2 regions of the Gordonia metallireducens genome follow, and region 1 is predicted to be linked to the other one. Evidence: predicted binding sites of a transcription regulator. Region 1 holds the regulator's gene; the other holds the start of a gene.

What was found. The regulator HspR, encoded in region 1, represses chaperone genes until heat shock. The targets are predictions, from matches to a motif close to ANNTGAGTNNNNNNNACTCANNT.
Region 2: clpB (ATP-dependent chaperone ClpB) is a predicted target of HspR. The motif match lies at 2,547-2,569, and genes of this name have one in related genera.

The regions. Positions count from the first base shown of each region.
Region 1 covers NZ_JAJQJP010000034.1:108,679-113,098, forward strand. The annotation lists gene dnaK (molecular chaperone DnaK) at 1-654, shown strand, start outside; gene grpE (nucleotide exchange factor GrpE) at 651-1,274, shown strand; gene dnaJ (molecular chaperone DnaJ) at 1,411-2,610, shown strand; gene LQD00_RS14015 (heat shock protein transcriptional repressor HspR) at 2,614-3,012, shown strand; gene LQD00_RS14020 (SRPBCC family protein) at 3,067-3,534, shown strand; gene LQD00_RS14025 (antibiotic biosynthesis monooxygenase family protein) at 3,610-3,912, shown strand; gene LQD00_RS14030 (hypothetical protein) at 3,952-4,420, shown strand, end outside.
Region 2 covers NZ_JAJQJP010000025.1:53,851-58,270, forward strand. The annotation lists gene clpB (ATP-dependent chaperone ClpB) at 1-2,531, opposite strand, end outside; gene LQD00_RS08635 (serpin family protein) at 2,766-3,944, shown strand; gene LQD00_RS08640 (esterase/lipase family protein) at 4,000-4,420, shown strand, end outside.

The sequences.
Region 1 (4,420 bases):
GAGACCTACACCACGGCCGAGGACAACCAGCCGTCGGTGCAGATCCAGGTGTACCAGGGTGAGCGTGAGATCGCCTCGCACAACAAGCTGCTCGGCAGCTTCGAGCTGGGCGGCATCGCGCCTGCGCCGCAGGGTGTCCCGCAGATCGAGGTGACCTTCGACATCGACGCCAACGGCATCGTGCACGTCACCGCGAAGGACAAGGGCACCGGCAAGGAGAACTCGATCCGCATCCAGGACGGTTCCGGCCTGAGCAAGGACGAGATCGACCGCATGATCAAGGACGCCGAGGCGCACGCCGACGAGGACCGCAAGCGTCGCGAGGAGGCCGAGACCCGCAACCAGGCGGAGTCGCTGGTCCACCAGACCGAGAAGTTCCTCAAGGACAACGAGGACAAGGTCCCGGCCGATGTGAAGGAAAAGGTCGAGGCCGCGGTCAACGACGCCAAGGAAGCGCTGAAGGGCACCGACTCGGCCGCGATCAAGACCGCGATCGAGAAGCTGTCGGAGGAGTCGCAGGCTCTCGGCCAGGCGATCTACGCCAACGCTGCTGCGGAGTCCGCCGACGGTGAGGCCGGCGCTGCCGCCGACAGTGATCCCGATGTCGTCGACGCCGAGGTCGTGGACGACGCCGACACCAAGGAGAACAAGTGACCGCAGGATCCCATTCGTCGAATGGGTCCGGCGAGGAGCCGGTGACGGTGACCGATCGTCGTCGCATCGACCCGGAAACGGGTGAGGTGCGCGACGAGCCGGCCGCCGGCCCCGGCCCGGCCGACGCCGAACCCGTCGTGGACGAGTCCGACACCGAACAGCCGGCCGACGAGGCGTCCCCGGACGCCCGGCTCGCCGAGCTGACGGCCGACCTGCAGCGGGAACGCGCCCAGTTCGCCAACTTCCGGCGGCGAGCTGCCGAGGAGAAGCAGGGATCGGTTGCCTACGGCAAGCAGATCCTGATCGACAAGCTCCTCCCGGTTCTCGACGACCTCGACCGTGCCCGCGAGCACGGCGATCTCGAGACCGGCCCGCTCCGGGCAGTCGCCGACAAGCTGACCGCAGTGCTGAACGCCGAGGGCCTCGAGTCCTTCGGCGCCGCGGGTGAGGAGTTCAACCCCGAACTCCACGAAGCGGTTCAGCACGACGGCACCGGAGACCACCCGGTCATCGGCGCGGTGTACCGCTGCGGTTACCGGCTGGGCGAGAAGGTGATCCGCACCGCCATGGTGACGGTCACCGATCCCGAGCCCGCCGGCGACCGGACCGGTGCACAATAGAACGACCGTTTGTGGCCCTGAGGTGCGAGGAGCGAGCCTGCGACTCGCACCTCAGGGCTCTCCGGCGAGAGTACGAACACGAGTACAACTGAAATACCCATCCAGACAACAGAAGACTTGAAGGAGGTGACGTCTGGTGGCTCCACAACGTGAGTGGTTGGAACATGACTTCTACAAGGACCTGGGCGTTGCTTCTGACGCTTCGGCTGAAGAGATCAAGAAGGCCTACCGCAAGCTCGCACGCGAGCTGCACCCGGATGCCAATCCCGGCGATTCCGCGGCCGAAGAGCGCTTCAAGCGGGTGTCCGAAGCACACAGCGTGCTGAGCGATCCGGAGAAGCGCAAAGAGTACGACGAGACCCGTGCCATGTTCGCCGGCGGACGATTCCGTGGCGGTGGCAGCGGCTTCCCGGGCGGCGGTTTCCCCGGCGGCGGTACGACGTACACGACCGGTGGTGGCGACTTCGACCTCGGCGACCTGTTCGGCGGCGGCCAGACCGGCGGCGGTGGCGGATTCGGCGACATCTTCGACGGACTCTTCAACCGTGGTGGCGGATCCCAGCGCACGTCGACGGCCAGCCGTCCCCGTCGCGGCAAGGACCTCGAAACCGAGACGACGCTGTCCTTCAAGGACGCGGCACTCGGCACGACGGTCCCGCTGCGGGTGACCAGCCCGTCCCCGTGCACCACCTGTCATGGGTCGGGTGCCAAGCCCGGCACCAGCCCGCGAGTGTGCCCCAACTGCAACGGCTCCGGTTTCGTCAGCCGCAACGAGGGCGCCTTCGGGTTCAGCGAACCCTGCCAGGACTGCCAGGGCACCGGCTCGCGGATCGACGACCCGTGCACCGACTGCTCCGGCAGCGGAGTCAAGAACCGGACGCGCACCATCAACGTGCGTATCCCGGCCGGAGTCGAAGACGGACAACGGATTCGGCTCGCCGGACAGGGCGAGGCCGGACGCCGGGGGGCGCCGTCGGGCGACCTCTACGTCGTCGTCCACGTCACGCCGCACAAGCAGTTCACGCGCAGCGGCAACGACCTCCGGGTGCAGCTCCCGGTGCGGATCTCCGAACTCGTTCTCGGCGCGACGGTCTCGGTACCCACGCTCGAGGGCTCGGTCGGGGTCAAGATCCCGCCGAACACCACCGACGGCCGGACGCTCCGCGTGCGCGGTCGCGGCGTCCCCAAGCGGTCCGGCGGTGCAGGTGACCTGCTCGTGACGGTGAAGGTCGCGGTGCCGGACAAGCTCGACGACGCCGCGATCGAGGCGATGCGTGCCTACGATCAGGCCGAGAGGGCGAGCGGTTTCGATCCACGGGCGAACTGGGGGAAGTGAGTCATGGCCGGTCAGAAGAACTTCGACGCCGACGGCGCGACCTTCATGATCTCGGTGGCCGCCGAGCTCGCCGGCATGCACGCGCAGACCCTGCGGACCTATGACCGGCTGGGTCTGGTCACCCCGCAGCGCACGAGTGGCGGCGGTCGCCGCTACTCGTCCCGCGACGTCGACCTCCTGCGTGAGATCCAGCGTCTCTCGCAGGAGGAGGGCGTCAACCTCGCAGGGATCAAACGGATCATCGACCTGAGCAATCAGGTCGAGGCGCTGCAGCAGCGCGTCCGTGAACTCTCCGACGAGGTCGCCGCGTCGCGGAACCGACGCGGGGGCGAGCTCGTCCCGGTGCCCCGGACCAATGCGCTGGTCGTGTGGCAGCCGCGGCGGAAGCGATCCGGCGACTGAACGGTCGGGCTCGTTCCACCAGGGCGATCAACGGCTCCCGCGTACGTTGGATGTATGGCTTCCGACACCGTCACCACCGTTGACACGGGCTCGCACCGCGTTTCACGGCGCATCGTCGTGGACGCGCCGGCTGCCGAGGTCTTCGCCCTCATCGCCAACCCGCATCGTCATCCCGAACTGGACGGTTCGGGAACGGTGCGGGACACGCCCGTCAAGGGCCCGGAAAAGCTCACCCCCGGCGCGCGATTCAGCGTCGGGATGAAGCAGTTCGGCGTCCCGTACACGATCACCTCCACCGCGACCGACGTCGACACCGACCGCGTCGTCGAGTGGAAGCACCCCATGGGCCATCGCTGGCGCTGGGACCTCGTCGCCACGTCGCCGACGACCACACAGGTCACCGAGACCTTCGACTACTCCACGCTCAAGTTTCCGAAGATCATGGAGCTGATCGGATATGACAAGAAGAACGGGCAGGGCATCGAGGGCACCCTCCGTGCCCTCGCGAACCGGTTCGGCTGATACCACCGCCATCTTGCCGACAGCATGTCGATAAGATGGCGGAGACCTATCGGACCCGAACCAGGAGTCGACGAAATGTTCGTGATCACCAACCGCATCGATGTCACCGAGAACGCCGAGGCCTTCGAGAAGGCATTCTCGGACTCCATGCGCACCACGCTGAAGGGTGTTCCCGGCCTGCACCGCGCCACCCTGATGCGTCCCGAGGCCGAGGGCCTGCCCTACGTCTCCACCATGGAGTTCGACGCCAAGGAGGACTTCCTGGCGTGGCTGAAGTCTGATTCGTTCCGCGCATCGCACTCCGACGACCAGGCCCCGGGCATGCAGGCTCCGTCGGCCGTCGAGCAGCACACCCTGATCGAGACCTTCAACGCCTGATCAGGCCGTCCCGGGGCGGCCGCGAAAGGAAGCCCCTCCATGGAGTTCCAGGACGATGCGCCGTCATCCGGCGAGGAAGCGGTGGTCGTCCTCGGAGTCGTGGCCGCTCCCGGGCAACCGATCGGGCTCGCGCGCAAGCTCGTCGACGCGGACCTGATCGAGCACGTCCAGACCAGCTACCCCGGGGCCCGATGGCAGATCGAGGTCGTCGAAGCATCCGTGGTGCAGCCGCCCGCGACCGATGCCCAGATCGTCGACGCCGCGAGAGACGTTCTCCTCGAACGTGAATGGGACCTGGTGGTCTGCCTGACCGACCTTCCCCTGCACGTCGGCAGACGCCCCGTCGTGGCGCATGCCAATGCGGTGCACGGCGTCGCGGTCCTGTCGGTACCCGCCCTCGGCCCGACCGGGCTACGGCAGCGGGCGCGGACGACGGTCATCGGCCTCCTCGGCCGACTCCTCGGCGCCGACGCCGACGACCTCCGAGACCACGAGAAGTCACCGTCGA
Region 2 (4,420 bases), on a different contig from region 1:
CCGTCGGCACTGACGTTCACCGGAACGATGTCGCCGTCGCGGATGTCGCCCTTGAGCAGCTGCTTGGCGAGCTGGTCGCCGATGGCCTGCTGCACCAGGCGGCGGAGCGGACGGGCGCCGTACAGCGGATCGAATCCACGTGCGCCCAGCCATTCCTTGGCCTTCGGCGAGACCTCGAGGTCGAGGCGACGCTGGGCCAGCCGCTTCTGAAGCTGTCCGATCTGGATGTCGACGATCGCCACCAGCTCCTCGGGGCTCAACGGGTCGAAGATGACCACGTCGTCGAGGCGGTTGATGAACTCTGGCTTGAAGGCCGAGCGCACCGCATTCATGACGTGTTCCTTGTCGCCACCGGCGCCGAGGTTCGAGGTCAGGATCAGGATGGTGTTACGGAAGTCCACCGTCCGTCCCTGGCCGTCGGTGAGACGGCCTTCGTCGAGCACCTGCAGCAGCACGTCGAACACGTCCGGATGGGCCTTCTCGATCTCGTCGAACAAGACCACCGTGTACGGACGACGACGCACCGCCTCGGTCAGCTGGCCGCCGGCCTCGTACCCGACGTAGCCGGGAGGAGCACCGACGAGCCGCGCGACGCTGTGCTTCTCGCCGTACTCGCTCATGTCGATGCGGACCATCGCCCGCTCGTCGTCGAACAAGAACTCGGCGAGCGCCTTGGCCAGCTCGGTCTTGCCGACACCGGTCGGGCCGAGGAACATGAACGAACCCAGCGGCCGATTCGGGTCGGCGACGCCGGCCCGGGCACGACGCACCGCGTCGGAGACGGCCTCGACGGCAGCCTTCTGCCCGATGACACGCTTGCCCAGCTCGTCCTCCATGCGCAGGAGCTTCGCGGTCTCACCTTCGAGCATGCGTCCGGCCGGGATTCCGGTCCACGACGACACGACCTGCGCCACGTCGTCGGGTCCGACCTCCTCCTGGAGCATCACGTCCTGGCCGGGATCGGTACCGGTCTTCTCCAGCGCGGCCTCGAGTTCCTTCTCCAGGCCGGGGATTCGGCCGTACCGCAGCTCGGCAGCGCGTCCGAGGTCACCGTCGCGCTCGGCGCGCTCGGCTTCCCCGCGGAGACGATCCAGCTCTTCCTTGAGGTCGCGCACCGCATCGATGGCGGTCTTCTCCGACTGCCACCGCGCGGAGAGCTCGTTGAGCTTCTCCTTCTGGTCGGCCAGTTCGGCGCGCAGCTTCTCGAGCCGTTCCTTCGACGCCGCGTCCGTTTCCTTCTGCAGCGCCACCTCTTCGACCTCGAGCCGACGGACGATGCGCTCGACCTCGTCGATCTCGACGGGGCGCGAGTCGATCTCCATCCGCAGTCGCGACGCCGCCTCGTCGACGAGGTCGATGGCCTTGTCGGGGAGGAAGCGTGAGGTGATGTAGCGGTCGGAAAGCGTTGCGGCGGCGACCAATGCGGAGTCGGTGATGCGCACACCGTGGTGTACCTCGTACCGATCCTTCAGGCCGCGGAGGATGCCGATGGCATCTTCCACCGACGGTTCGCCGACGTACACCTGCTGGAAGCGACGCTCGAGTGCGGCGTCCTTCTCGATGTACTTGCGGTACTCCTCGAGGGTCGTGGCACCGACCAGCCGCAGCTCACCCCGGGCGAGCATCGGCTTGATCATGTTGCCGGCGTCCATCGCGGAATCGCCTGTGGCACCGGCTCCGACGATGGTGTGCAACTCATCGATGAAGGTGATGATCTGACCGTCGGAGCTCTTGATCTCGTCGAGTACGGCCTTCAGCCGCTCCTCGAACTCACCGCGATACTTCGCGCCGGCGACCATCGAACCCATGTCGAGGGAGATGACCGTCTTGTTCCGGAGCGATTCGGGCACGTCACCGGCGATGATGCGCTGGGCGAGGCCCTCGACGATCGCGGTCTTGCCGACGCCGGGTTCACCGATGAGGACCGGGTTGTTCTTGGTCCGTCGGCTGAGCACCTGCACGACGCGACGGATCTCGGTGTCGCGACCGATGACCGGGTCGAGCTTGCCCTCGCGGGCCGCTGCGGTCAGGTCGGTCGAGTACTTCTCGAGCGCCTGGTAGGTCGACTCCGGGTCCTCGCTCGTGACACGCCGGCTCCCGCGGACTGCGACGAACGCATCGCGCAGTGCCTGCGGTGTTGCTCCGGCGTTGTGCAGCAACTTGGCGACATCGGAGTCACCGGTCGCCAGACCGACGACGACGTGCTCGGTCGAGACGTACTCGTCGCCGAGTTCAACGGCCAGCTGCTGAGCAGCACTGACCGCCGCGATCGATTCGCGGGAGAGTTGCGGGGTGGCACTGGCCTGCGCGACCGTCGGCATGCGGTCGACCTGCATCTGGGCCTGCGCGCGAACATTCGACGGGTCCACGCCCACTGCCTTGAGCAGCGGCGACGCGATGCCGTCGGACTGATCGAGCAGTGCCACCAGGATGTGGGCGGGCCGCACGTCGGGGTTGCCAGCACTGGCCGCCGCCTGCACAGCAGCGCTCAATGCCTGCTGTGTCTTCGTGGTGGGGGTGAAGCTGTCCACTCGCGTGCACCTTTCTCTTTAGTCCAACAGGCTCAAGTATGAGCCATACGGAGGATGCAACGCCAACAAGGTTGAGTCCATTCCGCTCATGCCGACTTAGTTTGTGATGTGCGTCACTAACCCAGAATCGCCGCTTCCCGCAGCAATCGCCAGCCAGAAGTGGCGCATCTGCTGTCGAAGTCGCGATTTTGTGCATCGCCGGCGCTGTCGGTCCGCGGTGAGATGATCTCGCGCATGCACGAACCGGACCTGTTTGTCACCACCGCCGCCGACGACCTCGCACCTCCCGTCCGAGCAGTCAACGACCTGACCGCTCGCTGGTGCTCGCAGTTCCGCGACGAGGATTGCGTCGTCTCCGGGGCAGGCGTGTGGCCACTACTCGCACTGCTCGCATCTGCAGCTGACGAGGCCGCGCGAAACGAGCTGGCTGCCGCACTCGGCCGACCGGCCGATTCGGCTCGGGCCGAGGGCCTGGAGGTGCTGAACGCACTTCGCGAAGGAATGTCGACCTCTGCGGCAGTAGGCGTCTGGACCCACGACGCTGCGCCGCTGATCGAAGACTGGGCCTCACGGCTCCCCGCAGGAGTCACGGGGAGGCTGACCGGCCAGGAAGCCCTCGACAAGTGGGCCGCGGACGGGACTGGAGGTCTGATCGACCGCTTTCCTCTGGAGATCGACGACGAAGTTCGCCTGGTGATCGCCTCGGTCATCGCGGCCAAGACACGATGGCTCGAACCGTTCAGAGGGAGTTCGCGCGGCTGCGACCCCCTGTCCGACGACGCGCAGCCAACGTGGCTCGAGCGGTACACCGACGATACGTCGGTCGCGGCGGTCCTCGACAACTCAGTGACTCGCGTGGTGGTCGAGGGCGACGGTGATCTCGACGTCCACCTGCTGCTCGGCGATCAGACCCCGGGGCACGTGCTGGACACCGGCCTACGCGAATTATCCGGCGATAGCCATGTTCAACCGGCCGTCGACTTCGACGCTCACGCGCCGGGCTTGACCGTCGAAGTGGTGGCTTCGCATGGGCCTGAGGACCGACTGTCGCTGGAGCTGCCCGCCTTCTCGATCAACAGCAACCACGACCTGCTTTCGCACAAGGATGTTTTCGGTCTTCACGCGGTGACCGACCCGGAGAACCCGCACCTACCCCACCTGAGTTCGGTCCCGCTGTTCGTCGCCCAGGGTGCGCAGAACGTGATCGCGCGCTTCTCCCCCGTAGGCTTCGAGGCCGCCGCGGTGACTGCTTTCGCACTGGCTCCGACAGGCGCATATCCCCGGGACACGCACCAGATCAAGTTCGTCTCCGTCACCTTCGACCGTCCGTTCGGCTTCCTCGCGGTTCATCGACCCACGCGCCTTGCCGTCGTCGCCGGATGGGTGAGCAGTCCGTTCGACCAGTCGGAGTGAGGAGAGCCTCAGCGATGCGGACTCACATTTCAGTGGACAGACGTACACTGAAACCATGTCTGTTGATCCTGCCCGAACTCGCGAACTGCCGGCACTGGCGGCTCTGGGTCGCGATGAGCTGAACAAGGCGGTCTCGGGCATCGCGGCCGTTCATTCATCCGTCGCCGATACCGTGTTCGCGGGTCTACGCGTGGCGTGGGGTGCGAGGATCCGTCCGGCTCAGATGGTGCACGACGCGATCAGCACGTCCGTCTATTCGGCGATCACGTCGACGGTCGATGTGGCCGGCGATCTGGCCGAGTCACTGACCGTTCACAGCAACGGCGTGCCTTCGGAGACCAAGCGAGGCGCTTTGGCAATCGGCATCCTCGACGGATTGATCGGTAATCAACTGACCGCCGAGCGTTCTCCCCTGGCGCCGGACGCCGCGATCCGCGTGAACGGGGCGGTCGTTCCGATCACCCCGGACGGTCTGG